DNA from 4 places in the Caballeronia sp. INML1 genome. Region 1 is predicted to be linked to each of the others. Evidence: riboswitches for the same ligand, from Rfam matches in the RefSeq annotation. Region 1 holds a riboswitch; each other region holds the start of a gene.
The links. Region 1 has a riboswitch for cobalamin ahead of NCR38_RS03160 (TonB-dependent receptor domain-containing protein). Riboswitches for the same ligand answer to the same signal wherever they lie in the genome.

Region 1 (8,098 bases):
CGGTTGAGCAATACGGTGTCGAGCACGGTCGCGCTGAAGGCGTCGTGCATGGCTTGGGGCATCAGCGCGCGCGCGCGTGCGAGGTCCGCCGCGCGCCATGACGCGAGTGCGCGGCCATCGAGCGACACGCGGCCCGACGCCGGTTTCGAGAGACCCGCGAGCACGTTGATGAGCGTCGTCTTGCCCGCGCCGTTCGGCCCGGCGATGCACCATACTTCGCCCGTCGATATCGTCTGCGTGAGACCGCCGATGAGCGTGCGCGCGCCCGCGCGAATCACGACGGCATCGAGTTGCAAGGTCATCGCGCTCTCCGCAAGAGCATCCACAGGAACATCGGCACGCCGATCAGCGCCGTGACGACGCCCACCGGCAACTGCGCGGGCGCGATCACGGTGCGCGCGGCGAGATCGGCCGCCATCACGGCGAGGCCGCCCGCGAGCGCGGCGGCGGGCACGAGCATGCGCTGATCGTTGCCGAACGCGAGGCGCAGCAGATGCGGCACGACGAGGCCGACGAAGCCGATGGTTCCCGCCGTCGTCACCGCAGCCGCCGCGGCGATCGACGCGACGAGATACACACGCAGGCGCAATCGTTCGACCGGCACGCCGAGCGCACGCGCGGCGGCATCGCCGCGCAGAAGCACGTTCAATTGCGGCGCGACAGGAACGATGGCGACGAGCGCGACAGCGAGCGCAATCAACGCAGGCCACGGCGCAGCCGCGCCATTGAGATCGCCCGTCAGCCAGAAGATCATGCCGCGCAGCCGGTTCTCGGGCGCGATGCTCAGCATCAGCGTGATCAGCGCGCCCCATCCCGATGCGATCACGACGCCCGTGAGCAATAGTCGCGGCGACGCATCCTGAGCGCTCTGCCTGAGATCCTTGCGCGCGAGTCCGAGCACGACGACGATCGATGCGAACGCGCCCGCGCACGCCGCGATATCGACGCCCCACCACGGCACCGATGCGAGCATCGCGGCAAGCGCGAACGTCGCGGCGCCGCCGGATACGCCGAGCACGTACGGCTCCGCGAGCGGATTGCGCAACAGCACTTGCAGCAGCGCACCCGCCATCGCGAGCAGCGCGCCCGATGCGAAGCCCGCGAGCGCGCGCGGCAGCCGCAAGGTGAGCACGATCTCATCGGCGATATCGGGCATCGCGGCGTGCGAGCGAACGAGCGCGCCGAGCGCACGCGACATGGGCAACGCGACACTGCCCATCGCGAGCGACGCGACGAGCACGATGAACGTCGCCACGGCGAGCGCGATCCAGATCGCGGCCGCGCGGCTCGCGTTCATCGCACGCGCACGCTGGAGACACTCAGGCGCGTTGCTCACGACGGATGCCAGCCGAGCGTGATATAGGCGCCGCGCCGCGGCGTGTTGTACGAGTACGCAAGTTCATAGTCCTTGTCGAACAGGTTGTCGATGCGCGCTGTGACGTACCACGACTTCGAGACGTCATAGCGCGCCGAAAGATTCACGATGCCGTAACCCGCGAGCGTCGAATCGTAATCGTGGCGCTCTCCGCTCATGATCCACTCGCCGCCGACGCGCCAGCGCGCGATCGTGCGATGCACCGTGAGCGTCGCGAAATGCCGCGCGCGCCGCGTCAGATCCTCGTGATTCGTCTCGTCGACGGGATTCTGGAACGTGACGCCCGCGCGCACGTCGGTTGCGCCGACATGTCCCGCCCACGATCCCTCGATGCCCTGCACTTTCGCGCGCCCGACGTTCTGCGCGACATAGTAGAACCCGCCGTCGGAAACATAGTCGATCAGATTCGAATAGCGCGTCTGGAACAGCGTCACGCGCATCACGCCGAGCGCATTCGATGCGTACTGCAACGCCGCCTCGACCGAATGGCTGCGCTCCGGCTGGATCGACGGATTGCCGCTGAACGGATAGTAGAGGTCGTCGAAGCTCGGCGCGCGAAACGAAGCCGCATAGCTCGCGCTCGCCTTCCAGTGCGCATCGAAGTGATATGCGTAGCCCAGATAGTAGCTGTTCGCGCCGCCGAAATCGGAATACTGATCGTGCCGCAGATTCGCCTGCAAATCGTTCGCGCCGATGTGCCCCACGTAGCCCGCGAACACCGAATTCACGTGACGATCGGGCGCCGTGAACTGGTCGGAATCGAGCGTCTGATCGAGATGCTCGTAACCGGACAACAGCGTGTGCGCATCGGTGATCCTGAAATCGTTCTGCCACGTGTATTGCCGATTCTCCGAGTCGAAGCGGCTCGTATAGACGCCGTTCTGCTCGATATTCGCGCGATCCTGCCCCTGCGCGACCGTGAAGTGCGTGGTCCAGTTGTCGGTGATCCTGCCATTCGCGAACACCGACGCCGAACGCACGCGATCGTGCGCTTCGTTGATGTCGGATGGCTGGCCGTAGGCATCGTCGAAACTGTCGATGCCGTTCGATTGCATGAAGCGCACGCCCGCATCCCACTTGTCGCTGAACCGGTGGCGCAGCGTCGCCGCGACGCTCTCGTTCAGATAGCCGTTCGCGTTAGGATTCGCGCCGGGCGCGATCGCCGGATCGATCGACGAGAATCCATCGGTCTTTTCGCGTGACACGTTCAGGCTGAAGGTCGTGCGGCCGTCCTTGTCGAGCGCGCCGTTCACGCCCGCCGATTGACGCTGCGTGTGATAGCTGCCGTACTCGGCCTCGAAAGCGAAGCGCGGCGGATGCGGCTCGCCTTCCCTGGTGAAGATCTGCACGACCCCGCCAATCGCATTCGAGCCGTACAACGCCGATACATTGCCGTTCACGACCTCGACGCGCCCGATCTCATCGAGCATCAATTGCGATAGCTGCGCCGCGCCGAGCGACACCGATTCGACGCGCACGCCATCGATCAGAACGAGCGATTGCGACGACGCCGCGCCGCGTATGTAGACGCCCGAATTCGCGCCCGGTCCGCCGTTGCGCGTGACCTGCACGCCGGGCGCGAGCGCGACGAGGCCGAGCGCATCGTCGGCGTTGGCATCGGCGATGTCCTGTTCATCGAACGCCGATGTCTGCGGGATCGATTCGGCGAGCGGCTGCGGCGCGCGCGTCGCGGTGACGACGACTGGGGCAAGCGTTTGCGAGGCGCCGTCGGCGGCGTGCGCCGCGCCGGGGAGCGCCGAGCCGAAGACCGCTGCAACGAGCGCGACATGACGAGTGGGGCCGTTCTTGAGCGCGGCCTGTGGCAATACCATGAGTGAAGTTCCGTTTCGCATGAGCGCGACCCCGCTCCCCGCGAGGACGATGCGCGACGAACGCACTTGCGCATTGAGCGCCGATGCGTCGAACTCTGGCCGGTATCCGGGCTGACGACGGATCGTCTCGCCTTCCCGCGCATCGTGCGCAGTGGCGTCGACACGTTTCTTGCAGTGGATTCGAATAACAAACCCGGTGTGATGAAAATCCACACGTTTGCGCTGCAAAAACGCGCATGAGACGACTTGCAACTTGCGTTGCGGTCGCTTACCGTTGCGGGGGCAGCACAGGTTGGCTCATCCCGGGTGGGTCCCGGTCGGACTTCGGAGACTTCGCTCCCTGTTTCCCGTTTGACTGCATCCGCGAGATCCGCGAATGCGAGCACCAAAAAGTGCGGCAAGTGTAGGAGCGCGGGTTGGGGCCGTCAAGAAAACGGCACGGACAGAGTAGCGCGGCACATGACGAATCGAACGAGAATCGGCCGGCCTGTCCCCACGAGCGATGACCAGCGCTCGCCTTTTCTGCACACGAATGCATGGCGACATGCGCTTGATTCGAAGGATTAAGCGCGAGATCGCATGCTGTTACGTCTCGAAACGAGACAATTATCGGAAGCTCCGTTGAACCGCGCTAAAATGCGAGGTCTTTAGAGGACGCAGCACATGCTCAACGAACTCGAATCACTGTCAGGAAATATCGGCCGGCTGATCCAGATCAGCGAGCGCCACAATCAGGCGCGTCAGGCGCTGCAAGAACAACTCGAACAACTGCGCGCCGACTATGCGAACGTGCAGGCCGAACTTGCGCAAGTGCGTGAAGAGCGCGATACGCTGCAATCCGAACGCGACTCGCTCTCCGCGAAAATCGACGACGCGCAAGTACGCCTCAACGCCATTCTCGAAAAGCTGCCCCGCGCGAAGTCCGCGCAACATGCCGAATCCGACAATCAACTCGATCTCCTCGACGCCGATTCCCGGGAAGCACAGGAAGCGGAATTGCACGGCGAGCATCATCAAGGAGAGAAGGCATGACGACCACGCAGATCGAAGTATCCATTCTCGGGCAGCCGTATCGCCTCGCGTGCTCGCCGGAAACGGAAGGCGCATTGCGCGAAGCCGTCGCGCGCGTCGATGCCGAGATGAACAAGGTGCGTAATGCGAGCAGCGTGCGCGGCACGGATCGCATCGCGGTGATGGCAGCGCTTTCGCTGGCGTCGGAATTGCTTAAGCTGCAGGACAGCGTGCGTCACGGCGAGGCCTTCCCCGCCGAGGAAATCCGCCGCACGATGCATTCGATGAACGAACAACTGGGCGCGGTCATTGCGCAGTATGAAGCGCAGTGAGACGTCTGCGCGCTGAGTCAATCAGCACGCAATATCAATCGAAAAAAGAAACTGCCGATTTGCTCCCGAGAGGCTGCATAAGGCAAACGATTGGTGTAGAGTGACGGTTCCCTGCCTGGTTCGCCAAGGTCATATATTCCTTGAACCAATGCTACATTGGCACGGTTGCGGAACCTTGCAGCACGGGCGCGCGCGTCGCTAGTCCGATGTACCCGAAGTGTTGCTTACCGCGACCAATCTTGAACCCAGGTTCAGGATGCCGGCCTAGCGGCCGTGGCGGGGACCCATTCAAGAAACGGCATCGGTTTTTCCGATGCCGTTTTCATTTGCATCGACGATTTCCGCATAGCGAACCATCATGCGCTACTGGCTGATGAAGTCCGAACCGGACGAAGCGAGCATCGATCACCTCGCGCACGCGCCGAATAAAACCTTGCCGTGGACGGGCGTGCGCAACTATCAGGCGCGCAACTTCATGCGCGATCAGATGCAGCTCGGCGACGGTGTGCTTTTCTATCATTCGAGTTGTCCGGAGCCTGGCATCGCGGGCATCGCGAAAGTGTGCTCGACGGCGTATCCCGATCCCACTCAGTTCGATCCGAAGAGCGATTACTACGATCCCAAGTCCACGCAGGAAACGCCGCGCTGGATGCTCGTCGATGTCGAGTTCGTGAAGAAGACGCCGCTCATTTCTCTCGCCACGTTGCGCGAGCATGAGGCGCTCGCGGACATGCAGGTGCTCGCGCGCGGCAATCGCCTGTCGATCACGCCGGTAACAGAAGCGCAGTGGCGATTTATTACCGAACAACTCGTCTAACAAGGAACTTACGACACGAAGGCCGCGCCTAAATCCCGTCGCGAATCACGCGATATCCCGCGTTCGGAGTCCTTCGATGATCAACAAGAAAACCGCTGCCGCGCTCGCGCTCCTCGCGATGTCGGGCGCAGCGTTCACGCTTTCCCAAACGGCCGCCGCGCAAACGGTCATCACGCAGCCGCAGCCTTCAGGCGTGCTTTCTCTTTCGGCACAGGCAAGCGCGCAAGTGCCGCAGGATGTCGTCAACATCACGCTCTTCTACGAGCAGGAAGCGGCCGATCCCTCGTCTCTCACCAGTACGCTCAATCAGCGCGCCGAGGCCGCCTTGCGCGAAGCGAGGGGCGTCGACGGCGTGACCGCGAAGAGCGGCTCATTCACCGTGTATCCGGCAACGGACCGTGACGGCAAGATCTCCGCATGGCGAGGCCGCACGGAAGTCGTGCTCGAATCGCATGACTTCGCGGCGGCGTCGAAGCTCGCGGGCAAGATGAGCTCGTCGATGCAGGTAGGCAGCGTCGCGTTCTCGCTGTCGCCCGAGGCGCAGCGCGCGGCCGAGCAGAAGCTCGTCACGCAAGCCATCGATTCGTTCCGCAAGCAGGCGCAAGCCGCCGCGCAAGGGTTCGGCTACAGCAATTACACGATTCGGGAAGTGAACGTCGGACATAGCGGCGTTCAGCCGCGCCCGGTCATGATGATGCAATCGCGCGCGATGAGCGCCGATGCGAAGATGGCCGCCCCCATCGCGATGGAAGCCGGCACGACGACAGTGACCGTCGACGTCTCCGGTTCGGTGCAGATGGGGCGTTGAACGATGCGGGGCGTGCTGCCCCGCAAAGCTCAGGCTTTCGCGGATTCGGGCGGCAGGCGCAGATTGCGCTTGTACGCCCACACCATCACCAGCACGCCCACGATGATCATCGGCAGCGAGAGCCATTGGCCCATCGAGAGGCCGAGCGCGAGAAGGCCGAGATAGTCGTCCGGCTCACGCGCGAATTCCACAGTGAAGCGCGCCAGTCCATAACCGATCAGAAACAGCGCGGAGATCGCGCCGACGGGACGCTGCTTGCGCGAAAACGTCCAGATCACGATGAACAGCACGAGTCCTTCGAGCGCGATCTCGTACAGTTGCGACGGATGACGCGGCAGCATGTGATAGCGCTGGAAGATTTCCGTGAGATGGTATTGCGCGTCGAGTTGCGGATTCTTCGCAAGCCAGATCGCGTCGTCGTTCGTCGAGCTCTGGAAGAGCATCGCCCACGGCGCGTTCGGGCTCGTCACGCGGCCCCACAACTCGCCATTGATGAAGTTGCCGAGACGCCCCGCCGCAAGACCGAGCGGCACCATCGGCGCGACGAAATCCGTTACCTGCAGCCAGGTGCGCTTGCGGTGATACGCGAACAGCACCATCGCGAGCGTCACGCCGAGAAAGCCGCCGTGAAACGACATCCCGCCTTCCCACACCTTGAAGATGTCGAGCGGATGCGCCGCGTAATAGCTCGCCTTGTAGAAGATCACGTAGCCGATGCGCCCGCCGAGGATCGTGCCGAGGACGCCATAAAACAGCATGTCGTCGATGTCCTTGGCGGTCCAGCCCTGCGCCGCCACGTAAGGCAGGCGCAGACGCAGCCGGCCGATGACGATGGCCGATATGAACGCCACCAGATACATAAGGCCGTACCAGCGCACGGCGAGCGGTCCGAGATGAATCGCGACGGGATCGAAATTGGGATGTATGAGCATTCTGATGTGGGAGCTTGAGCGAACTACAAGGGCGAATCATACCGAACCCGCAGTTTCGGCCCGCGAACGAACGATCTCGATGAACCCCGCGAGCACCGGGCTCACTTCAGCCGCGCGCCAGACGAGGCCGGTTTCGACGAGCATCGCCGACGCGTTCAGCGGGCGCAGAGGACGATACACGACACCCGTGCGCCGCAGATGACGCAGCGAATGCGGCACGAGCGCCACGCCCATGCCGGCGGACACGAGGCTCACGATGGTCTGCATCTGGATCGCCTCCTGGCCGATGCGCGGCGTGAGGCCGGCCGCGCCGTAGCAGCCCATGATGATGTCATACAAACCCGGCGCGAGACGCCTCGGAAAGACGACGAGCGGCGCGGCGGCGAGATCGTGCAGATCGACGGGCGTATCGGCCCATTCGTCGGCGCCCTGCCCCAGGTCCTGCGCAGCATCGGCGGACATCGCAATGACGAGCGGCTCGCGCGCTACGGACACATACGAGAGCGACGTGGCATGGCGCGGCGGCAGCGGCGGAATTACCAGGCCCGCGTCGATGCGCCCGGCGACGAGTTCCTCGATCTGCACGTCGCTCGTCGCCTCGGTGAGTTGCAGCCGCACGCCGGGATAGCGCGCGCCGAACTCGCGCAGCAGCGCCGGCAAAAGGCCGTAATCGGCGGTGGAGACGAACGCGAGTGACAGCACGCCCGCCTCGCCGCGCGCGAGCGATTGCGCGAGCGGACGCAGCGCATCGGCGCTTGCAAGCAGGCGGCGGACTTCCGGCAGCAGGTCCTTGCCGACGGGCGTCAGCTCCACGGTCCGTTTCGTGCGCACGAAAAGCGCGACGCCGAGCGCGTCTTCCAGCGCGCGGATCGCCTGCGAGAGCGGCGGCTGCGTCATCGCGAGACGCGCGGCGGCGCGACCGAAGTGCATCTCTTCGGCGACCGTTACGAAGTAGCGCAACAGACGCAGTTCGATGGGCGGGTTTCTCTGC
Region 2 (8,098 bases), on a different contig from region 1:
GAGAGATTGCCGTGCGGATCGAGGATCGGCACGCTCGAACAACTGAGGAAATGATTGGCGCGCAAATAATGCTGGTCGCCATGAACGGTGACGGCGGTGCGCTCCGCGATCGTCGTGCCGATGGCGTTGGTGCCCTGATGCGCTTCACTCCACACCGCGCCCGCCCTCAGCGCGACTTTTTCGGCACGGGCGAGAAAATCGTCGTCGCCGAGCGAATGCAGGATAAGACCGCTCGCATCCGTCAGCGCGATCATGCTGTGCGTATTGGCGATCTGCGCATACAGCGTTTCCATCACCGGCAGTGCGTGCGCAAAGAGCGCGCGGCTCTCGCCGACCTTGACGGCGAGTTCCGCGCCCGACAGCACGGCGTAATCCGGGCGCATCGTCTCGCACAACCCGAATGTGGCGGAGCGCTCGTGCGAATGACGGATGACGTCGCATTGCGCAGGCTGCAAGGCCGCGCCGATGGCATGCTGCATCGCCTCCTCCTTTCCGGTTCACTGTCGCTCGCTTGTCTCTCGCGGCAATGTAACACCGTCGCGGCGTGCGGGTCGATGCGAGGAAGCACGCAGACGCGCCCGCACGGCGTTTCCGACGTTCCCGGCGCTACAGCACGAGCGAACCCGCCGTGATCGCGATGACCAGGAACACGACGAACAGGATCAAGAAGATGAAGAAAAAAATCTTGGCGATGCCCGCCGCGCCGGATGACACACGTGTAAAACCGAAGAAACCGGCGACGACGGAAATGATTGCGAACAGGATGGCGAGCTTCAGCATGACGAGTCCGTTGTGTGTTGAACTGCCTTCAGCGTGCAAGCTGCATGCCATGACGGTCATCGTCGATTTTTGTCGCGTGCGACGAGAAAATTCGACAGTTAGTTGCGCATCGGCTCAGAAAAAAGCGGGCAGCGAACTGCCCGTCTGAATAGCGTTCTCAGCGTACCGCCCGCGCCCGAGTGTCGGCGGTTGCTGCGACGGTCGCACGCGCGGCAGTGGCTACCGGCGCCGGCTGTCGCGTGCCGAGCCACGTCGCGACCCGACGGTGCGCGTGCGGCACGGCGAGCAGCGCGCCGATCGCGATGGCATCGGCGGCAAGGCCGGCTGGCACGTTGACGAGGCCATCGGTGAGGGTGAACAGGATCGAATCGACGACGAGCGAGATCACCGTCCCCGCAACGAAGGACACCATGCCGTCACGCCCCAACGCGCCGACCCACGGCAAACGACGCGCCACGGCCTTGACGACGCCGTAACGCGCCAGATTCGCTGCAATCCACGCGATGGCCAGGAAATTGACGACGCGCGGTCCGGCCAGATCGCGCTTGAAAGCGCTATCCAGCACGGGCGGCAGCACGAGCAGCTTGTAGTACGCCATGCCCGCGATCAACGCGACCGCGCCCGCACTCACGATCCAGCCGAAGCGGTTCGTGCTCACTCGCCGGTAAACCGGCTGGCAGCGCGCCAAAACGCCCAGCACGAACATCAACTGCCACGCGGCGGGATTGAAATCCCACAGGTTGTCATCGACGGACGGCATGTATTCGCCAATCTGCGATGCGAAGGCCCACAACGCGAGGCTCAGACCCAGCAACAGCCAGGGCTTGCTGCGCGCGAGCGGCAGCATGAGCGGCACGGCGAGCGCGAAGAGCGCGTACATCGGCAGAACGGCGGCAAGATACGGCTGGCGCTCGAATGTGAGAATCTGCGCGATCGACGAAAGCGGCTGCGACATCAGGCTGTCGAGGTCATGCAGCGCGAGATTCGGCGCGTGGCCGAAAAACGGCCGCAGCAGGAAGGACGCGACGAGCATCAGCGAGGCGGTGACCAGAAACGCGCGATAAAGCTCGAACGCGCGTTTGAGGAAGCGCACGCGGGCCACGCTTTCGGAGCGTCGCTGCGCGAGCGACCCATACGCCGTCGCCGTGGCGAAACCGCCGAGGAACACGAAGACTTCGGCGGCGTCGTTCAGCGCGAACGAATGAAGCGTGAAGCGCGACACCATGCTGCCGCCGATATGATCGACGACGATGATGAGCAACACCAGTCCGCGGAAGAAGTCCAGCTCGACGAGACGTTGTGATTTTCCCTGCATGCGGCTTGAGTTCGGTGTGTCCTGGCGACAGGAAGTTGGACGGCGGCCACGGACACGCGGCACGAAAGCATAGGAGTTTACCCGTAAATGCGGCGGCGCATCATCAGAACAGGCGCAAATAATCGTTTTAATTCCGGTATTTGCGACCGATAACGACCACAGCGCGACGACGGGTGGGCTTGTCACCGCGGCTTGAGCATCACGATTTGCATGAAGTTTTCAAGTTCCTTTCACTATCGGCGGCGATCAGGCTAATATCTCGCCCTCACCTGTCGAATCATTCCCCGGACCATGGACTATCTCGTCGCCCTTCTCGCCGATCCCGCCGCCTGGGCCGCGCTCGCAACGCTCGTCGTCATGGAAGTCGTGCTCGGCATCGACAACCTGATCTTCATTTCCATCCTGACCAACAAGCTGCCTGCGGCGCACCGGGAGCGCACGCAGCGCATCGGCATCGCGCTCGCGCTCGTCATGCGGCTCGGGCTGCTCGGCACCGTCGCGCTGATCGTGCGGCTCACAACGCCCATCTTCGAAGCGTTCGGTCACGGCTTCTCATGGCGAGACCTGATTCTCATCGCGGGCGGCGCGTTTCTCGTCTGGAAGGCGACGACCGAAGTCCATCACCACGTTACGCACGACGACGACGGTCATGCCGGCGCCGAATCGGCCAAGTCGCTGACGCCGCTGTCGGCGATCGGCCAGATCCTGCTGCTCGACCTCGTGTTTTCCATCGACAGCATCGTGACCGCGGTCGGCATGACCGAGCACATTCCGATCATGTTCGTCGCGGTGATCGCCGCCGTGACCGTGATGCTCTTCGCCGCAGGCCCGCTGTCGCGCTTCATCGAGCGCAATCCGACGATCGTGATGCTCGCGCTCGGCTTCCTGCTCGTAATCGGGATGACGCTGATCGCCGAAGGATTCGGCACGCATGTGCCGAAGGGCTACATCTACGCGGCGATGGCGTTCTCGGCGCTGGTCGAGGGGCTGAACATGCTGTCTCGCCGGGCGAGGGGACGACGAGCCCCGGGCCCGCGATGAACGGCGCCCTTGCTCGCGAACGCGGCTAGCGCTCACCCGGCGCCGTGCGCGGGAGCGCCTGTTGCGCCATCGTCCTGCCCGCCGGACGAGTCACGCTGAACGGCGCATCAGAAAGGTAATTCGCGCTGCGGATTGTCGGGCGCGGCGTCCTTCGCAGCCGGCAGCGGTTGCGCGCGCAGCCAGCGCGCGATCGCATCGACGACATGTTGTCGCCCGGCGTCGTCGAGCGCCTTGCCTGCCGCGATGCCGTGCCACTTGGCGAGGCACGTACGGCAGCACGTCGCCGTCGCGTGCTGCGCGATGAACACCGGATGCCCGCGAAACGGCGTCTGCTTGCCGTCGTTCAACGGCGCTTGCGGCGCGAGCCGCTTGCCGATCAACTCATGCGCCTGCGCGATCACCGTGTCGACGCCCTTTTCCCGCAGATATTTCCCCTCGCGCACGCCGAGCGCGAAACGCCGCCGGAAAGCCGATTTCGCGAGCGCGTCGAACACGGTGTCGAGGTCGCGCATGGCGTGATCAGTCCTTCGCGTAGAGCGTCGAATCCGCGAAGCCGTCGGCGGCCAGCACGCGGCCGACGAGAATCATCGCCGTGCGCTCCACGCCCGCCGCACGTACTTTCGACGCAATCTCCGCGAGCGTTCCTTCGATGCGCGTCTCGTCCGGCCAGCTCGCGCGAAACACGACCGCCACCGGACAATCCGCGCCGTAGTGCGGCACCAGGTCCGCGACGATGCGCTCGATATGCCGCACGCCGAGATGGATCGCGAGGGTCGCGCGATGACGTGCGAGATCCGCGAGACTTTCCCCTTCCGGCATCGACGTTTTCGTCGCGTAGCGCGTGAGGATCACGGTCTGCGAGATGCCCGGCAACGTCAGTTCCCGCTTCAGCGCCGCCGCCGATGCCGCCGTCGCCGTCACGCCCGGCACGACTTCGTAGGGAATCGCGAGCGCGTCGAGCCGGCGGATCTGCTCGCCGATCGCGCCGTAGAGCGACGGATCGCCGGAATGCACGCGCGCCACGTCCTGCCCGTTCGCGTGCGCGTCCTGCAACAGCGCGACGATGGCGTCGAGGTCGAGCTCGGCCGTGTCGATGCACTTCGCCGCGCGATGCCCGTCGAGCACGTCCTTCGGCACGAGCGAGCCGGCATAGAGAATCACGGGACACGTGCGGATGAGCCGCTGTCCCTTGACGGTGATGAGTTCGGGATCGCCCGGCCCCGCGCCGATGAAATAGATCGTCATGTTTCCGATGTGTCGATTGAGTCGAGCCAGCGCAGCAGCGCGTCGCGCGCGCTCGCGGCGTCGTCGAACGTTCTGTGCGCGTCCGGCAGCGACGGCCGCGTGAGCATCACGACCGGCAAGCCGCGTTCGCGCGCGACGGCGAGCTTCGCTTCGGTCGCGCGGCCGCCGCTGTTCTTGCTGACGACCACATCGACGCCCGCCGCGTCGAACAGCGCGCGCTCGCCTTCGAGATCGAACGGGCCGCGCGCGTCGATGATCTTCGCGCGTTCGTTGCCCGGATGCGCTTCGAGACAGCGGACCGTCCAGCGCTGCGACGCGGGAATTTCATGCAGATGCGCGAGCGCCTCGCGCCCGAGCGTGAAAAGCGGCCGTTGAAATGCCGCGATACGCGCCACGATTTCGCGCCAGTCGGCGGCATCGCGCCAGTCGTCGCCCGGCTGCGGCTGCCACGCGGGACGTCGCACCGCCCAGAGCGGCACGTCCGCGAGCGCACAGGCGGCGTGCGCGTGACGGCTCATCTGCGCGGCATACGGATGCGTCGCATCGACGACGAGCGCGATGTTCTCCGCGCGCAGATAGCGGGCAAGTCCGTCGATGCCGCCGAAGCCGCCGACGCGCACCGTGCACGTCAGGTCGCCCGGCACGCGCCCGAGGCCCGCGAGACTGTAGACATGCGCGGCGGGCAGTTCGCGCGCGATGGCGAGCGCGTCGCCGGTGCCGCCGAGCAGCAGCACGCGCTTCGAGTTTCCCGGCATTTCCTTACGCATGACTCGTCACGGCTTGCTCGCATGCAACAGCGTGATCGGCAGCGCCTGACGCCACGTATCGAAGCTGCCGAGCGGCTCCGCCTGCGCGACACCGATGCGCGTCAGCTCGCCGCCATGCCGCCCGCGCCATTCGACGAGCGCCGCCTCGCTTTGCAGCGTCACTGCATTGGCGACGAGCCGCCCGCCCTGACGCAGGCGCGCCCAGCACGCATCGAGCACGCCCGGCACCGTCAATCCCCCGCCGATGAATACGGCGTCAGGCGCGGGCAGGCCGTCGAGCGCGTCGGGCGCCTCGCCCTTCACGAGCTGCAGCGCGGGCACGCCGAGCGCGTCGCGGTTGTGCTCGATGAGACGCTGCCGGCTTTCGTTCGCTTCGATCGCAATCGCGCGGCACGCGCCATGCGCGCGCATCCATTCGATACCGATCGAGCCGCAACCCGCGCCGACATCCCACAAGAGTTCGCCCGGTTGCGGCGCGAGGCGCGCGAGCGTCACGGCACGCACGTCGCGCTTCGTGAGCTGGCCGTCGTGACGATAAGCGTCGTCGGGCAGGCCCGGCGTGAGCGGCGGACCCGCGTGCCCGGCGTGCGTGCGGCATTCGATCGCGACGAGATTGAGCGCGGCGACGAGGGGCTCGCGCCAGTCGTCGGCACGTTCGTCGATGCGGCGCTCCTCGTCCCCGCCCAGATGCTCGAAGACGGTCATGCGGCTCGCGCCGAAGCCATGCGCGGTCAGGAGCGCGGCCACGGCGGCGGGCGTCGCGCCGTCGGCGCTCAGCACGAGCAGACGCACGCCGCGATGCAGGCTCGCGAGCAGCGACGCGACCGGCCGCCCGACAAGCGATACGCACACGGCATCCTGCAGCGCCCAGTGCAAACGCGCCGCCGCGAACGACAGCGACGACGGCGCGGGAATGACGCGCATTTCGCCGTTGGCGACTTCACGCGCGAGCGTCGCGCCGACGCCAAAGCACATCGGATCGCCGCTCGCGAGCACGCATATGCGGGTCTTGCCGTCGCCGCGTCCGGCGAGCACGGCGTCGAGTGAAAAGGGTTTAGGCCACGGCACACGGCTCGCGGCAATGCGCGCCGGCAGCAACGCGAGATGGCGCTCGCCGCCGTGAATCGACTGGGCGTCGAGCAGCGCGCGGCGCGCGACGCGGGACAGGCCGTGCCAGCCATCTTCGCCGATCCCTACCACGGTCAGCCAGTTCGACATGCGCGGCCTCCTTCATGCGATTTGGAATGCGCTTCGGGCGGCGGCCCTGAAGCGCCTGGATGGTCGATAAAAGCGGGCATAATACAGGTCCGTCGGTGCCCGGAGTCGAAGAGACCCAGGGCCTAAGAGGGAACACAGAAAACTGTGGCTGCCCCCGCAATTGTACGCAGCGAGTCCGCGCTCCACTGCCACTGGTTTCTACCGGGAAGGCCGGCGCGAATGAAGACCTGCCAGCCAAGAGACCTGCCGACTCACCGCATTCGCGCGACGCCGACCGGGCGGGGTGTACCGGTTCGCTCATGACGCGCGAAGCCCAACGGGTCACGCTTTTGACTTCATTCGACCGCTCATCGCTCACGACCGCGCCGCGCGCTTTTGCGTGCCCGGGCCTGATGCGCATCGTGCCCGCGCGGGACGGCGGCCTCGCGCGCCTGCGACTGGCGGGCGGCGTGTCGAGCGCGCACGCGGCGCGGGCCGTTGCGCGGGCGGCGCGCGAATGCGGCTCCGGCGTGATCGAGGTGACCAATCGCGCGAATCTGCAGTTGCGCGGCATCCGCGACGACGCCCACGCCGCGCTGATCGACATTGCGCTCGAGGCGGGCCTCGGCCCCTCGACGGCCGGCGCCGACGACATCCGCAACGTGATGCTCAGTCCGCTCGCGAGCGACGACACGCGCGCGCTCGCCGATCGGATCATCGACGCGATGCAGGCCGACGCATCGCTTCATGCGCTCTCGCCCAAGTTCGCGCTGCAACTCGATGCCGGCGAGCGCCTCGCGATGCTCGATCATCCACACGACCTGTGGCTTTGCGCAATCGACGATGGCGCGCGCTTCGCGTTCGGCTTCGCGGGCACGATGCGGCAGCGTCCGTCCGGCGCGATTCATCGCAGCGATGTGGTGACGTTCGTGTCGGGCGTGCTGCGCAGGTTTCTCGCGCTGGCCACGCCAGAAGAGCATCGTATGCGCGATCTGCTCGCGCGTATCGGCGTCGCGCGCTTTCTCGAAGCATTCGATGTCGATGCAGCCGTTCAGAACTGGCGACGCGGACCCGCCGATGCATCGCTGCGCCTCGGCGCCCACGCGGAGCCGTTTCGCGCGACGTGGTACGCAGGCGCGCAAACACCCCTCGGACGCCTCGACGCGACCACGCTCGAAGCCCTCGCCGATATCGCCGACACGCAAGCCGAAGGCCGCCTGACGATGACGCCGTGGCAAAGCGTGCTGATACCCGGCATCGCTGCGCATGACGCGCATGACGTACTGCAGCGCCTTCACGCGCTCGGCCTTGCGATCGACCCGCGCGAACCGCTCGCGCGCCTCATCGCGTGCGCGGGCTCCGAAGGCTGCGCGAAAAGCCGCGCCGACACCAAAGCGGACGCGCATCGCCTCGCTTCGCTTCTGCCTTCGGATGAAGGCGAAGTGCATCTGAGCGGCTGCGAGCGTTCGTGCGCGGCGGCGCATCCGGTCCCGGTGACGCTCTATGCAGTCGCGCCGGGGCGCTATGACCTACATCGCGGCGCACGAACCGTTGCGCACGATCTGACCATCGAAGAGGCGGCCGGACGGCTCGCCCGGAGCCATGCCGATGCCTGACTACATCCGCGACGGAGCGGAGATTTATCGCCAGTCCTTTGCGACGATCCGCGCCGAAGCCGACCTCGCCGCCATTCCCGCCGATCTTGAAAAGCTCGCGGTGCGCCTGATCCATGCGTGCGGCATGGTCGATATCG
Region 3 (8,098 bases), on a different contig from region 1:
CGGACATCGAAGGCACACGGCACGCGATGCTCGGCATTCTTCCGGGCGATGCCGCAATGCAACGCAAGCTGTCGCGCCTCGCGATGCAGCGTATCGACACGACGCACGGCGCGATGATGGGCCACACGTTCCATTACTCGACTCTGCACACGCCGATGCAGGCCGTCCTCGAGGCGAAACACGCGACGACGGGCACATCGGGCGAAGCGCTCTATCGACACGGGCCGGTCACGGCCACTTACATGCACGCTTACTGGCCGTCGAATCCGGCCGCCGCTGCCGCGCTCTTTCGCGGCGAATCACTATGACGACGACGCAAGACATTCGCACGCCGCTCGATCTCGCATTCACGATCGAGCGCGCAAAGACGCAGGAACCCATCGGCTCGCCCTGCACCGACGTCTGCAAGCTCGATCCGGAAACGGGCTTATGCCTTGGATGCTTCAGAAGCCGCGAAGAAATCAAGACCTTCAAATCGATGGACGAAGCCGCGAAGCTCGATTTATTCGACGCGTTGCTCGCACGGCGTGCGGCAAGCGCGAAATAGAAAGCCCACGCTTCGATCGAAACGTGGGCCGGACAATCGAGCCTGCAAGAAGCGTCAAGCCGCCGCCATTCTCCTGACAGCCGGCCGGTCCAGTTCACGTGCGGCGAGTGCGCCGAACACGAGACCGAGCGTCGTCCAGATCAGCGCCTGAATGCCGATCGCGGCCAGGCGGAAGTTCCACAAGAGCGACGCGGAGAAATCGGCGGGCACTTCGTCGATGCGCGGCAGTGCAAGCTGCGCCACCACGATCACGACGAGATACGCGGCCGAGGCGATAAGCGTCGCGTTCCAGCCGTCATGTCGCGCCGCCATGCGCCGCCAGAGCCACAGCGCGAACACGGCCGCCGCGATGGAAATGGCCACCATGCCGAAGAAGAGCGCCGTGCGCGGCCCGATGGTGTCGGGATTGCCGACCGCCGGCGGATTCGGCGGGTACTTGAGGAACGGCACGATGGCGACGCTCACGAAGCCGAACAACGCCAGAAGCGCCGACGTGCCGCGCGCGTGCAACGCGCCGAGGCGCCCATAAGCAAACGCGAACACGAGCGAGAAGAGACCGCCCAATGCGGTGCCGAACACCGCAACGCCCGTCAGGAGGCCGAGACCCGCTTGCGTATCGCGGGAGACGAGTTCTTCGTCGCCGTGATCGTGCGAATGCGCGGCGCCTCTCGCGGCATCGGCATGCTCATGGTCGTGCGCCTGCTCGTGATGTTGCTCGAACGCGATGGCGCGCGCCACCGACGGCTCCCCGAACGCACGAGCGAAACCGAAGCCGATCAGGCCCGCGATCAGCCCCGCGATCATGCCGCGTATCAGCAAAGTGCGAATCATGACGCGTCCTCAGTGGCACGGAAAGCCGAGCAGATGCCGGCCATCGTGAACGAACTCGTGGACGTACATGCCCGAGAAGATCGACGTCGCGCCCTGCTCCGCGCCGACGAAATAGATTGCGATCAACAGAAGAAGGCCGATGAAAACGGCCCACGGGAGCACTTCGCGCACCGGAAGGGGCACGGGTGCGTCGAGCGACGGGGAAACCGGAGCGGAAAAGGCCGGCGTGTTGGAAGCATTCATGGTGGTTCTCCAGGGAAAAGCGCGTCCCGATTGACGAAGAGCATGCAGCGGGGTCTGACTCGCGGCGCAACGCTTTCACGCTGACGAACGCATACAGTGGCGCGACCGTGCCGGATTTGCACCGGCTTCCTCGCACTGCAAGCTTGCCATTCTATGATGATCGGCGGCAAAGTAAAACGATTCCGATTCGCCCGGCGACTCCCTTGGAACTCATTCTGTTGTGCCACGCCGCTACGCGCGCGATGAAAACCGGCCACTTTCCCGGAGGCGACGATCATGCCGAGCATGATGCACGCATTCAACTCGCGCCGCTGCGGGTGGGGCCGCGCTCCGTGCGGGATACACGCGTGATCGCGAGCCCGGCGCGCGTAGCGCGCCAGACCGCGCAATGGATCGCCGATGCTTTCGAAATCGCGCCCGCGTTCGACGATATCGACTATGGCCGCTGGCGCGGGCACTCGATACGCGAGACAGCCGAGCGCGAGCCCGAGCAGGTCGCCGCGTGGCTTGCGGATCCAGAAGCGCGCGGACACGGCGGCGAGAGCGTTGCCATGCTCGCAGCGCGCGTCGCGCAGGGGCTTGCATTCGTCGATCGCCTGAATGCGCGCGAGCGCTGCATCGTGGTCACGCATGCGATCGTCGTCAAAGTGGCGCTCGCGCATATGCTCGGCATGCCGCTCCAGTCCGTGTACGGAATGAATTTCGCGCCGCTTTCATCGACGGTGCTCAAACGCGCCTCGCCCGCCGACGCATGGACCGCCGAATCGCCGCATGAAGCGGCCTGAACTTCGTTGCTGACACATCGCTCAAACGAGCAGCGCATCGCACGCGCGGTCCGCTCTCGAACCGATTCAGGAGACTCAGATGCCGCATTACGTGGATGGATTCGTCGTACCCGTGCCGATCGACAAGATCGACGCCTACCGCACCATGGCCGAGGCCGCCGGCAAGATCTGGCTCGAGCATGGCGCACTGCAGTTCGTGGAGACCATCGCCGACGACGTCAAGCCCGGCAAGCTCACGTCGTTTCCGCAGAGCGTGCAAATGAAGGAAGGCGAGACCGTGGCGTTCTCGTATTCGTCTACGCGTCGCGCGAGCAGCGCGACAGCGTCAACGCGAAGGTGATGGAAGACCCGCGGCTCAAGGCGATGATGGAATCCGGCGATCCGCCATTCGATCCGCAGCGCATGTTCTTCGGCGGTTTCACGACGCTCGTGGAACTGGGGCGTAGCTGATTCTTATGTTTTTGACCTGACGAGAAGGAAACGCTTCGACATGTATATCGCCATGAACCGCTTCAAGATCGTGCCCGGCGCCGAAGCCGACTTCGAACGCCTCTGGAGCAGCCGCGACACGCATCTCAAGGATGTGCCGGGGTTCGTCGAGTTTCATCTGCTCAAAGGACCGGTCAAGGACGACCACGTCCTCTATTCGAGTCATACGATCTGGGCGAACCAGGCGGCCTTCGAGAATTGGACACGATCCGACGCGTTTCGCGCCGCGCATCGCAACGCCGGCGGCGAGACGCGCCAACTCTATCTCGGCCACCCCGAATTCGAAGGCTTCGAAGTGATTCAGACCGTCAAATAAGCGCTCCGAGCGTGCCCTCGAACGACCGGGCGCTTTTCCGTGAGCACGCGCGTTTTACACTGATGTGAAAAAACGCGCGTTCAGCGAACTCTCGTCAGGCCTTTGCGCCGCGTGCCATGCGCTGCAACGTCGACGAATCGATCGCTGCGGCGCAGATGCGCACCGCTTCTTTCAGCGTGCGCGGCCGGCCCTCGCCGAACTGCGATTCGAGCATGGCCACGGCGCGCAGACGCTCGTCGTTGCCGAGCTTTTCGCCTGTCGCAAGCTCCAGCACGGAGATGAAGTAGCCCGCGGGCGGCGCGGCGCTCGCCTGGGGAGCCGCCGGGCGCTTCCCTTTAGCGCTTTCGCGCCCGTCACCTTGCGCCGGAATCCACGGGTGCCATTTGCTGTCATATCGACTTGTCATGGGTCAGTTCGCTGGCTTGATTGCTGTGGCGCACATTGCGCGCCGTTAGTCTCGGGACGCTGTCGCCCCTCTTTTCAATAGACAAACAATTAGCAAGTCGCGTTCCAAGCAGCATTTCCCTCGTGCGGTCTATCGCACCTGCGAGCTTTCCTCCGACAAAACCGCCCGCGCCACGCGACAGGTCGCGAGATCCCACGCCGCACAGCCGACCGATTTGAACACGACGGGCCGCTCGGCCTTTTTCGGAGCGGCGAGCGCTTCGGCGAGCGCATGCACCGCGTTCCAGTCGACGCCCGCGAGAATGAAGTCGCCCGCTTCGTGACGCGCGCCCGCGAGGTCATCGACATAAAGCTCGCTCGCGTGGACGGTCGCGGCGGCGATCTCTGCGGCATCGGCGGTAAAGGCGCCCACGCCGATCACGAGCCGCCCCGCACGCGCGGGCATCGTGTAGACGGGCGTCTTGCTCGTGGTGGCGGCGATGACGACATCGACCGAATCGGGAATCGTGGTGTCTTCGAGCACGGCGAGATTGCCCGAAGCCGACGCATGCGCGGCGCAAAAATCGCGTGCGCGTTCAGGACGGGAGCCCTGTACGCGAATGCGCGCATCCGGATAAACGGCGGCGAGCGCCTCGACGTGATACGCAGCCTGCTTGCCCGTGCCGATCACGAGCACCTCGCGCGGCGCGACGACGTGAAGGGCGCGGATCGCGAGCATCGACACGGACGCCGTGCGCCGCCCCGTCACGGTGGGACCGTCGAGCATGAATTGCGGCACGCCCGTCGTGGCGTCGTACGCGGTGACCTGACCGTGGATCGTCGGCAAGCCGCGTGCGCCATTGCCGGCGCATACATTGACGAGCTTGTGCATCGCGATATCGGCGGCGCTCGCGGGCATCGACAGCATGACGCCGCCCTCGATCGGCACGACCATGCGCTCCGGACTCACGATGCGGCCCGCCGCGTAGTCGAGCATCGTTGCGGCGAGCGTGTCCACGAGCCGGTCATAAGGCACGAGGCGCGCGGTTTGGGCTTCGTCGAAACTCTGGATCGTTGCGGTCATCGTGTTCGCTCGCGGTAGATGTTGAGATGAGGTCGACAATGCCATTGGCATGCCATCGAAATGCCGGAACATTCTAACGGCGCGCGGCGCCGTGTCACAAAGCCGTGCGCCGGATTTGAGGCCGCACGCGCGGCTTTCTACAATGTTTGAATCGACCGTTGTCGTATGAATGCCATCGAATACCGTCATAATCGCCCGGCCCGCGCCGCGACCGGTCAAACGCGACGGCGGCAGCCCAGGAACGCCCACGGAGCCCTTCATGAATCAGACGGAAAAACAGCGCCGCTTCCACGCCGACATCATCGACAGCTACGACGAAGAGTTCGAGATGGAAGTCGACGACCGCTTCCTGGACGGCGAATCGACCTTCTCGGAAGAAGAACGGCGCTTGCGCAAAACCTATTTCCGCGAGCTGTTCCGTCTGCAGGGCGAGCTCGTGAAGCTGCAGGACTGGGTCGTGAACAAGGGGCATCGTCTGGTCGTGCTGTTCGAGGGACGCGATGCGGCGGGCAAAGGCGGCGCGATCAAGCGCATCACGCAGCGCCTGAATCCGCGTGTGTGCCGCGTGGCGGCGCTTCCTGCGCCGAATAATCGCGAGCGCACGCAGTGGTATTTCCAGCGTTACGTGTCGCACTTGCCCGCGGCGGGCGAGATCGTGCTGTTCGACCGAAGCTGGTACAACCGCGCGGGCGTCGAGCGCGTGATGAACTTCTGCACCGACGAAGAATATGAGGAGTTTTTCCGCTCGGTTCCCGAGTTCGAGAAGATGCTGGTGCGCAGCGGCATCCAGATCATCAAGTACTGGTTCTCGATCACCGACGACGAACAGGAAGTGCGCTTCGAGGCGCGTATCGAAGACCCGCTCAAGCAGTGGAAGCTGAGCCCGATGGATCTGGAGAGCCGACGCCGCTGGGAAGCGTACACGGTCGCGAAGGAAGTCATGCTCCAGCGCACGCACATTCCCGAAGCGCCGTGGTGGGTCGTGCAGGCCGTCGACAAGAAGCGTGCGCGCCTGAACTGCATTCATCACCTGTTGAGCCAGGTGCCGTATCACGAGATCGAGCATGAGCCGATCAAGCTGCCCGAGCGCGTATTCAATCCCGATTATCTGCGGCAACCCGTGCCGGATGAAATGTACGTTCCTGAGGTGTATTGACGTTCGATGATACGGCTCGCGTCAGCAGCAGTTGCTGCAGGGAACGCGCTTCACGGCGACATTACCGCGCTGACGCGCCACGGTGTGACGCAGCGCGAACTGATATGCGTGCTGCGAACCCTTGAGCACCATCACGAACATGACCTGCGCGAGATTGAAGTCGAGCGTGACCATCAGGCGCGTCAACAGTAGCAGTGGCAGCACCACCGCCGGCTGATACAGTTGTCTTGCGATCAAGTCTTTCATCATCGGCTCCCTATCCCATGATCAGAATTCTAAGGAATGGAGCCTCGCGGATAAACGCCGCCCAGGTGAAGACATATGTTCCGGGAGACGAACAATCCACTGCGTCTCTCCGATCCTTCTTTTCAGCGAACACTAACGAATTGGCCCCGCGCAATGCGGGGCCATATTCACGTCACTTCTGAGCGAGACTCGGTTCGGGCACCGGCGCGGGCTTTGCATCGCCCCAGCCGCCGCCCAGTGCGCGGATCAGATTCACCGTCGATACCGCCTGTGTCCCACGCAGCTGGACCGACGCGCGCTGCGTCTGCAGCACGGTACGCTCCGCATCGATCACGTCGAGGTAGTTCACCGCGCCTTCGGTGTACTGCGTGCGCGAAAGCTGCGCGGCACGCACCGATGCTTTCACGGCATCGTCCTGTGTCGCTGTCTGGTCTTCGAGGATGCGCAGATCGGAAAGGTTGTCCTCCACCTCGCGGAACGCAACGAGCACCTGTTGACGATAGCTCGCGACATCCTCTTCATAAATGGCGCGCGCATTCGCGAGATTGCCCTTGCGCCGGCCGCCATCGAAGATCGGGATGTTCAGCGCCGTGCCCGCGAACGGCCCGAGCAGGAACGTGCGGCTCGACCACTTGAAGAGATCGCCGAGCGTCGCGGATTCGAAGCCGCCCGAGCCCGTGAGCGTCAGCGACGGGAAGAACGCCGCCTTCGCCACGCCGATGCGCGCGTTCGCCGCCGCCATCGCGCGTTCCGCCGATGCGATATCCGGCCGACGTTCGAGCAGCGCCGAGGGCAGCCCCGGCGGCACGCGCACCGTGACCGGCTTGAGCGGGTTCGCGGCTATAGAGAACTCGGCGGGCGCCTTGCCGAGCAGCACGGCGAGACTATGTTCCGATGCCGCGCGCAGACGTTGCACCGTCATCGCATCCGAGCGCGCCGTCGCCAGTTCCGACTTCGCCCGCGCAACATCGAGCTCGCTGATATCGCCTTCGGTGTAGCGGCGTTGCACGAGCTTCAGCGCTTCCTCGCGCAACTGCACGGTGCGCGTGAAGACATCCGTCTCGGCATCGAGCTCGCGCAGATTGAAGTAGTTCTGCGCGACGTCCGCCTGCAACGCCAATTGCACGGAGCGGAACAAGGCCTCGCTCTGCTGCGTGTCCGCATTCGCGGCCTGCACCGAGTTCGATACGCGGCCGAACAGATCCACTTCATACGACGCACTCGCCTGCGCGCGCCACAACGTCTGCGCGGGCACGTTGCCATCGGCCGGCAGGAACTGCGATGCCGGCGAGAGCTTCTCGCGCGTCGGGCCGAAACCCGCGTCGAGCGTCGGAAAGAGGCCCGCGCGGGCCGTCTGGTTGATCGCGCGCGCTTCCTTCACGCGCGCCGCTGCCGCCTTCAGGTTCTGGTTCGCGTCCTGCGCCTGCTTCTCCAGATCGTTGAGCGCGGCGTCGTCGAAGATCGTCCACCATTCGCCGCGCATCATCTCTTCCGAAGGCTGCGCGGTCTTCCAGGTGCCCGCTTCCGATGCATCGAGCGGCTTTTGCGGCGTTTCCTTGTACGCGGACGGCGCATTCACGTCCGGCTTCTCGTAAGTGGGCGCGAGCGAGCAGCCCGCCACCAGCAACAGCGAAGCCATCAGACTCGATAACACATGTAGCTTATTCATCATCGACCTCATTGCGCCTCGTAGGAGGCACCGATACCGCGCATCTGCGGATGCGAGCCGTGCTTGTCCGTCACATGCTCGGTGCGGGACAGCTTGCGCAGGATCACGTAGAACACCGGCGTCAGCATCAGACCGAAGAGCGTCACACCCAGCATGCCGAAGAACACCGCGACGCCCATTGCGTGACGCATCTCCGAACCCGCGCCCGTCGAGAGCACGAGCGGCACCACGCCCATGATGAACGCGATGGACGTCATCAGAATCGGGCGCAGACGCAGGCGGCTCGCTTCGATCGCGGCCTGCACGATCGAGCGGCCCTGCATCTCCAGCTCGCGTGCAAACTCGACG
Region 4 (6,723 bases), on a different contig from region 1:
CACGAGCTTTCCCTCGGGCAACAGTTCCGCGAGTGCGCGCGCCGCCGTGGATTTTGCCGTGCCGCGCGGCCCGCTGACGAGCACGCCGCCGATCGAGGGATCGACTGCCGCAAGCAAAAGCGCTTGCTGCAAGGGCGCTTGTGCGACTAACGCGGTGAAGGGAAAAGTGAGCGGGTTCAATTGTGTCGGCCCTCGATGCTTTGTTCGACATCGAGCAGATGCCGTTCTATCTGCTCGCGGTAGCCGGCGGGTTCCTGCCACAGGCCGCGTTGCATCGCTTCGAGCAGGCGCTCGCAGATCGATTGCAGCGCGTGCGGATTGTGTCGCGTGATGAAGTCGCGCGTGTCGGCGTCGTTCACATAGGCGTCGGTGACGAGCGCGTATTGATGATCCGACACGACGCGCGCGGTGGCGTCGTAGCCGAAAAGATAATCGACGGTTGCGGCGAGTTCGGATGCGCCCTTGTAGCCATGCCGCTTCACGCCATCGATCCACTTCGGATTGACGACGCGCGAACGCACCACCCGCGCGATCTCTTCGTTCAATGTGCGCACGCGCGGCGCGGCGGGATTGCTGTGATCCGCGTTATACGCCTGCGGCTGCAAGCCCGATAAATAACGCACGGCCGCGACCATGCCGCCCTGAAACTGATGATAGTCGTTCGAGTCGAGCAGATCGTGTTCGCGGTTGTCCTGATTCTGCAGGACGACATCGAGCGTCGAAAGCCGCGTGCCGAAGGTCGCGCGCGCTTCGACGCCATCGCCCGTCTGCGAATACGCGTAACCGCCCGTGCTTTGATAAGCCGCGGAAAGATCCGCGTCGGATTGCCATTGTCTTGCGTCGATCAGTTCCTGCAAACCCGCGCCATAGGCCCCCGGCTTCGTGCTGAAAACGCGCCAGCCCGCGCGCCGCCGCGCTTCCTTGCCTTCGATGCCGCGTGCGATCAATTCGTCGCGTTCGCGCAGGATGCGCGCGCGGATCGGGTTGACGTCGTCGGTCTCGTCGTCGAGCTCGGCTACGGCCTGCACGGCGGCATCGAAGAGATGGATGAGGTTCGCGAACGCATCGCGGAAAAAGCCCGATACGCGCAGCGTCACGTCGATGCGCGGCCGGTTGAAGATCGATATCGGCAGAACCTCGAAGTCGGTCACACGATGGCTGCCCGCCGCCCATTTCGGCCGCACGCCAATCAGCGCGAACGCCTGCGCGATATCGTCGCCGCCGGTGCGCATCGTTGCCGTGCCCCACACCGACAAGCCGATCGCGCGCGGAAAATCGCCGTGATCCTGCACATGACGCTCGACCAGCGCGTTCGCCGACTTGAGCCCGAGCGACCAGGCCGCTTGCGTCGGCAATGCGCGTGTATCGACGGAATAGAAGTTGCGGCCCGTGGGCAGGACATCGGGCCTGCCGCGCGATGGCGAACCGCTCGGACCCGGCGGCACGAAACGCCCCTCGAGGCCGCGCTTGAGTTGCAAAAGCTCTTGCGGGCCGCATGCGTCGAGGCGTGCGAGCACGTCGCCGCGCAAGCGTTCGAGCACGAGCGATGTATGCGAACCGGGCGCGGCGGCATCGTCAGTTGACAATAGTTGCGTCGCTAACGATTCGAGGCGTTCGCGCGTATCGCCCTGATGACGCCACGGCGCATCGTTCACTTCGACGAGCGCGCGCGGGCGCGGCCCGCTCCACGGCGCCGCCCAGTCGGCGTCGAGCGGATCGAAGTGATCGGGCAGTTGCAGATCGCGCGCGATCGCCGTGATGAGGCTCGCGTTCGCGCCCTGTCCATCGCCGATCGGAAAGCGGCCGAGCGCGAGCAACGTGTCGCGGCGCTGCACGCCTTGCGGCGATACGCCGAACACGTGCAGCCCGTCGCGAATCTGCGCTTCCTTCAACTCGCACAGATACGCATCGGCGCGCGTGAGCAAGGCGTCTTCGCTCGTGACGTCGCGTGGCGCATCGAGGCCAAGTTCTTCGTGCAACCTGTTCTCGACGATGGTCGCGAGGATCGACTTGCGCAACAGCTTCGCGCGGCGCGCATCGACCATCAGCGCTTCGTAGTATTCGTCGACCTGACGCTCCAGATCCTGCAACGGCCCGTAGTTCTCGGCGCGCGTGAGCGGCGGCATCAGATGATCGATAATTACGGCCTGCGCGCGGCGCTTCGCCTGACTGCCTTCGCCCGGATCGTTCACGATGAACGGATAAAGATGCGGCATCGGTCCGAGGATCGCATCGGGCCAGCACGACGACGACAACGCGATGCTCTTGCCCGGCAGCCATTCGAGATTGCCATGCTTGCCGACATGCACGAGCGCATCCACCTGAAAGCGCAGACGCAACCAGAAATAGAACGCGAGATACGAATGCGGCGGAACGAGTTCGGCGTCGTGATAGCTCGCGTAATCGTTGCGTTCGCGCGAACGCGAAGGCTGAATCCCCACGAAGACTTCGCCGCAACGATAGCCCGAGATCATGAAGCGGCCGCGTCTCACCGTAGGGTCGTCTTCGGGCGCGCCCCAGGTCTTTTCCAGCGCGGCGCGCGCATCGGCGGGCAGCGTGCGGTACGCATCGAGATATTCATCGACCGAAAGACTTTGCAGCGCGGGCCGCAAGTCGCGCACGATGGGATCGTTCGTGACGCCTTCGGTCAGCGCGGCGATGAGCGCATCGCCAGTCTCTGGAATGTCGCCCACGCGATAGCCTTCGCGCGCGAGCATCGACAGAATGCCGATGGTCGATGCGGGCGTGTCGAGTCCCACGCCGTTGCCGATGCGCCCTTCGCTTGCCGGATAGTTCGCGAGCACGAGCGCGATGCGCTTCTGCGCGTTCGGCGTCTGGCGCAGCCTGCACCAGCGGCGGCTCAGTTCGGCGACGAAGCGCACGCGTTCCGCATCGGCCTGATAGCGCACCACGTCCACCTGCGTATGCTTGCAGTAATAAGCGAGTCCCTTGAAACTGATCGCGCGCGTGATGATGCGGCCATCGACTTCGGGCAGCGCCACATGCATCGCGACGTCGCGCGAGTTCAGGCCGTGATTGTCCTTTTGCCAGTCGTCGCGATTGCCGCCGCTCAGGATGACCTGGAGCACAGGCGCATCGCCCGCGACTTCGAACGTTTCGTCTTGCCCGATCACGCTCGCGGCGAAGGCCGTCGTATTCAACACGAGCGATGCGCGATGCTCCGCGCATAAACGTTCGACGACTTCGCGGCTCACGCTTTCCTTCAGCGATGAAATTGCGATCGGCAGCGGATTCATGCCTTCTTTCTCGAGCGCTTCGATGAGCGCATCGAACACGGCGGTATTGCCCGACTGCAAGTGCGCGCGATAGAACAGGATCGCGGCGACGGGTGCGCCTTCTGTCCATCGTGCCTGCCAGTCTTCGATGGCGGCGGTATCGCGTTCGGGATGATAGATCGCGACCGCGGGCAGCGGCCTCGGCGGTTGCGGTTCGCGCCCGAAACCGAACGCGCGATGCGCAATCGAGCGCAGGAATTCTTCCGCATTGCGCGCGCCGCCTTCGCGTAGATAGCGCGACAGCTCGCGGCAAAACTCCGCATCCGCCGTGCTCTTGCCGATGAGATTCGGATCCTCCGTGAGATCGCCTGAAAACATAGCGAGCATCTGTTGCTCTTGCTTCGCGAGCGCGACGAGCCGCTCGATGCCATAGGGCCAATACGATTCGCCGCCGAGGTGATCGACGATCACGACCCTCGCGTGACGCAACACGTCGTCGACATAGAAATCGACCGATGCCGGCTGGCGTAAAAACGATTGATTCGCGAGCCGCACGTCGGGAAAGCCCGCTTCGAGTCGCGGAAAGACGCTCGCGAGCAACGCAAGCGTCGTGTCGGCGGAACTGAGCACCACGATCGGCGCACGTGTCTGCTCGATGCGCATGACGCCTTGCGCATCGTCGACGAAGCCTCCCGGTGTCGTGCGAAGCAGATGCATGGCTGTTACGCCTGCACGGAGGCGCTTGCGAGCGCCGCGTCGAAGGCACGTTGCAGCGCGTCGCGATCGAGGTCTTCGCCGATCAGCACGAAGCGGCTTTGCGTCTTCGCTTCATCGGCTTGCCACCGGCGATCGAAATAGCTGTCGAAACGACGTCCTACGCCCTGCACGACGAGCCGCATCGCCGCGCCCGGCAATGCCGCGAAACCCTTCACGCGATAGATCGTGTGATGCTCGACGAGCGTGTGCAACGCCGCGATGGCCTGCTCGCGGGATTCGACCCTGCCATGAACGACGACCGAATCGAACGCGTCATGATGATGATCGGCATGGCCTTCTTCGTCGGGCGAGCCGTGATGATCGTGCCGCAGATGGATCGTTTCTTCCGATGCAGCTCCGAGGCCGAGCAGCGTATGCACGTCGAGCCTGCCCATTTGCGCGGGCACGATCTTCACTTCGGGCGGGATCTCGGGGCGCACGAGCGCTTCGACTTTGTGCAGCGCTGCCTCGTCCATGAGGTCGGTCTTGTTCACGATGACGAGATCCGCCGACGAAAGCTGATCTTCGAACAACTCATGCAACGGCGATTCGTGATCGAGATTCGGATCGGCCTTGCGCTGCGCATCGACGGCGACGGGGTTCGACGCGAACTGGCCGCTTGCGGCAGCGGGGCCATCGACCACGGTGACGACCGCATCGACCGTGAACGCGTTCTTGATCGACGGCCAGTTGAACGCCTGCACGAGCGGCTTCGGCAACGCAAGACCCGATGTTTCGATCAGCACGTGATCGATGCCATCGCGCCGCTCGACGAGCTGCTCCATCACCGGATAGAACTCTTCCTGCACGGTGCAGCACAGGCAACCATTTGCGAGTTCATACAGATTGCGGTCTTTTGAGCCGGCTTCGTCGTCGCAGCCGATGCCGCAACCCTTCAGGATTTCCCCGTCGATGCCGAGCTCGCCGAACTCGTTGACGATGACCGCGATGCGCTTTCCTTTCGCGTTGGACAGGATATGGCGCATCAGTGTGGTCTTGCCGCTGCCGAGAAAGCCGGTCACGACCGTGACGGGGATCTTGCGGGTTTGCATCGTAGCTCCGTGGCTTCGTATGCGTGCGCTTCGTGTCGCGCGATGCGTGGCAACGCTGCGGCATGAAAAAGGAAAGCACACGCTTGAATGAACATGGGCCGCGCCGCATCCCCGCGACAGCGATCCTCCGTGAAAGTCTGGCCGGTATCCGGGCTGACGACCGCGCCGCTTCGCCTTCCCGCGCGTTACTACGCGCAGTGGCCTCGAAGCCGGCTTCCCGATCGTGCGATGAAAACATCGCGCGCGCGGGGAATCGCTTACCGTTGCGGGGGCAGCGCAGGTTGACGTCCGCTCGATCGGTCGAAAGGAACGTGTCCTGCTTCCCGTTTAACTGCGCACGAGAGAATCCGCGCGCGAGCACCAAAACTGCGTGAAAGTCTAGGCCCGGCGCGCGCGAGCGTCAAGAAATGACGCCGCTCGCGCGGTGTCATAATGTCGGCCCACGCAGCGCACTCTCGTCATTCACCATGAAATCTTCGATCGTTCGCATGAATGTGCCTGCAATCATGCGGCTCGCCGTCGGCATCGGCTGCAGGCGCGACACGAGCGCCGATGCGATCGAACATGCGGTGCGCGTCGCGCTGGGCACGCTCGAATTCGGCGACATCGCGATCGTCGCGAGCATCGATGCGAAGCGAAACGAAGCGGGCTTGCTCGCTTTCTGCGCACGTCATGGCCTGCCGCTGCGCTTTTATACCGCCGATGAGATCGCGCGCACGCCTCGCACGGCGATGTCACATCACGCGGCGAAACATATGAACGTCGATGGCGTATGCGAGCCATGCGCGCTGCTTGCAGGCAACGCGCACACGCTCATCGTGCCAAAGACGATCGGTTGCGGCGTAACTGTCGCGGTCGCAATGGCGCATGAACCCGATGCGAACGGAACATGAACACCGGTTTGGCCGTGGTGCGCGGGCGCGCCGTTTCGGCGAGCGGCTTTGCAACGGGTGGCTTGAACTTATCGCGGCAAAGCCAGACGAGAACGGCCAGCGCCACGAGTTCCAGATAGAGATAGAGCGCGTCCATTTCCTTGCTCCTGAAGTCGGTGATTGCGTGACTGCATGATGCCCACCGTCTGTTAGCGCAGAATTAAGCCGAAAACGCGGCCGCTGCTGATGTACGATACGGCCGTCTTTCGTCATGCAAAGACCCGCTGCAACCCCATTCGAATGGAGTCGATGTGAAAACCGATACCGAATCGCATCTGCGCATGACCCAGCGTCGCAAGGAAGGTCACGAGAAAAAGCAGGCCGCCGCCGATCATGAAAAAGGCCTGCTGATCGTGAATACCGGCAACGGCAAGGGCAAGACCACGGCGGCGTTCGGCATGGCCGTGCGCGTGCTCGGTCATGGGATGAAGCTCGGCGTCGTGCAGTTCATCAAGGGCGCGCTGCATACGTCCGAGCGCGATTTCCTCGGCGCGATCGCGCATTGCGATTTCGTCACGATGGGCGACGGCTATACCTGGAACACGCAGAACCGCGAGGCCGACATGGCCACTGCGCGCAAAGGCTGGAACGAGGCGCGGCGCATGATCGAAAGCGGCGATTATCAGATGGTCGTGCTCGATGAACTGAACACCGTGCTCAAGTATGAATATCTGCCGCTCGATGAAGTGCTCGACGTGCTCAAGGCGCGGCCCGCGATGCTGCACGTGGTCGTGACCGGCCGGCATG

Region 2: another riboswitch for cobalamin. It lies ahead of cobG (precorrin-3B synthase); the one in region 1 lies ahead of NCR38_RS03160 (TonB-dependent receptor domain-containing protein).
Region 3: another riboswitch for cobalamin. It lies ahead of NCR38_RS18075 (CbtB-domain containing protein); the one in region 1 lies ahead of NCR38_RS03160 (TonB-dependent receptor domain-containing protein).
Region 4: another riboswitch for cobalamin. It lies ahead of cobW (cobalamin biosynthesis protein CobW); the one in region 1 lies ahead of NCR38_RS03160 (TonB-dependent receptor domain-containing protein).

What each region holds. Positions count from the first base shown of each region.
Region 1 covers NZ_JALQDT010000008.1:7,662-15,759, reverse strand. Annotated here, with positions in the region: gene NCR38_RS03170 (ABC transporter ATP-binding protein) at 1-302, opposite strand, end outside; gene NCR38_RS03165 (iron ABC transporter permease) at 299-1,297, opposite strand; gene NCR38_RS03160 (TonB-dependent receptor domain-containing protein) at 1,333-3,207, opposite strand; cobalamin riboswitch at 3,287-3,612, opposite strand; gene NCR38_RS03155 (hypothetical protein) at 3,871-4,239, shown strand; gene NCR38_RS03150 (cell division protein ZapA) at 4,236-4,550, shown strand; RNA gene ssrS (6S RNA) at 4,656-4,837, shown strand; gene NCR38_RS03140 (EVE domain-containing protein) at 4,909-5,367, shown strand; gene NCR38_RS03135 (SIMPL domain-containing protein) at 5,444-6,175, shown strand; gene lgt (prolipoprotein diacylglyceryl transferase) at 6,205-7,107, opposite strand; gene NCR38_RS03125 (LysR family transcriptional regulator) at 7,144-8,098, opposite strand, start outside.
Region 2 covers NZ_JALQDT010000051.1:393,989-402,086, forward strand. Annotated here, with positions in the region: gene NCR38_RS17970 (sigma-54-dependent Fis family transcriptional regulator) at 1-479, opposite strand, end outside; gene NCR38_RS17975 (DUF1328 family protein) at 607-780, opposite strand; gene NCR38_RS17980 (OpgC domain-containing protein) at 938-2,095, opposite strand; gene NCR38_RS17985 (TerC family protein) at 2,387-3,136, shown strand; gene NCR38_RS17990 (DUF4186 domain-containing protein) at 3,244-3,648, opposite strand; gene cobM (precorrin-4 C(11)-methyltransferase) at 3,656-4,381, opposite strand; gene NCR38_RS18000 (cobalt-precorrin-6A reductase) at 4,378-5,136, opposite strand; gene NCR38_RS18005 (bifunctional cobalt-precorrin-7 (C(5))-methyltransferase/cobalt-precorrin-6B (C(15))-methyltransferase) at 5,155-6,366, opposite strand; cobalamin riboswitch at 6,443-6,632, shown strand; gene cobG (precorrin-3B synthase) at 6,666-7,961, shown strand; gene NCR38_RS18015 (precorrin-8X methylmutase) at 7,954-8,098, shown strand, end outside.
Region 3 covers NZ_JALQDT010000051.1:414,258-422,355, forward strand. Annotated here, with positions in the region: gene NCR38_RS18060 (cobyrinate a,c-diamide synthase) at 1-308, shown strand, start outside; gene NCR38_RS18065 (DUF1289 domain-containing protein) at 305-547, shown strand; gene NCR38_RS18070 (CbtA family protein) at 602-1,378, opposite strand; gene NCR38_RS18075 (CbtB-domain containing protein) at 1,388-1,621, opposite strand; cobalamin riboswitch at 1,650-1,776, opposite strand; gene NCR38_RS18080 (histidine phosphatase family protein) at 1,825-2,406, shown strand; partial or broken gene NCR38_RS18085 (DUF1428 domain-containing protein) at 2,486-2,856, shown strand; gene NCR38_RS18090 (antibiotic biosynthesis monooxygenase) at 2,897-3,211, shown strand; gene NCR38_RS18095 (hypothetical protein) at 3,306-3,617, opposite strand; gene lhpI (bifunctional Delta(1)-pyrroline-2-carboxylate/Delta(1)-piperideine-2-carboxylate reductase) at 3,747-4,679, opposite strand; gene ppk2 (polyphosphate kinase 2) at 4,939-5,835, shown strand; gene NCR38_RS18110 (hypothetical protein) at 5,857-6,084, opposite strand; gene NCR38_RS18115 (efflux transporter outer membrane subunit) at 6,254-7,762, opposite strand; gene NCR38_RS18120 (efflux RND transporter permease subunit) at 7,759-8,098, opposite strand, start outside.
Region 4 covers NZ_JALQDT010000051.1:406,432-413,154, forward strand. Annotated here, with positions in the region: gene NCR38_RS18035 (ATP-binding protein) at 1-180, opposite strand, end outside; gene cobN (cobaltochelatase subunit CobN) at 177-3,953, opposite strand; gene cobW (cobalamin biosynthesis protein CobW) at 3,959-5,044, opposite strand; cobalamin riboswitch at 5,166-5,424, opposite strand; gene NCR38_RS18050 (cobalamin biosynthesis protein) at 5,533-5,937, shown strand; gene cobO (cob(I)yrinic acid a,c-diamide adenosyltransferase) at 6,228-6,723, shown strand, end outside.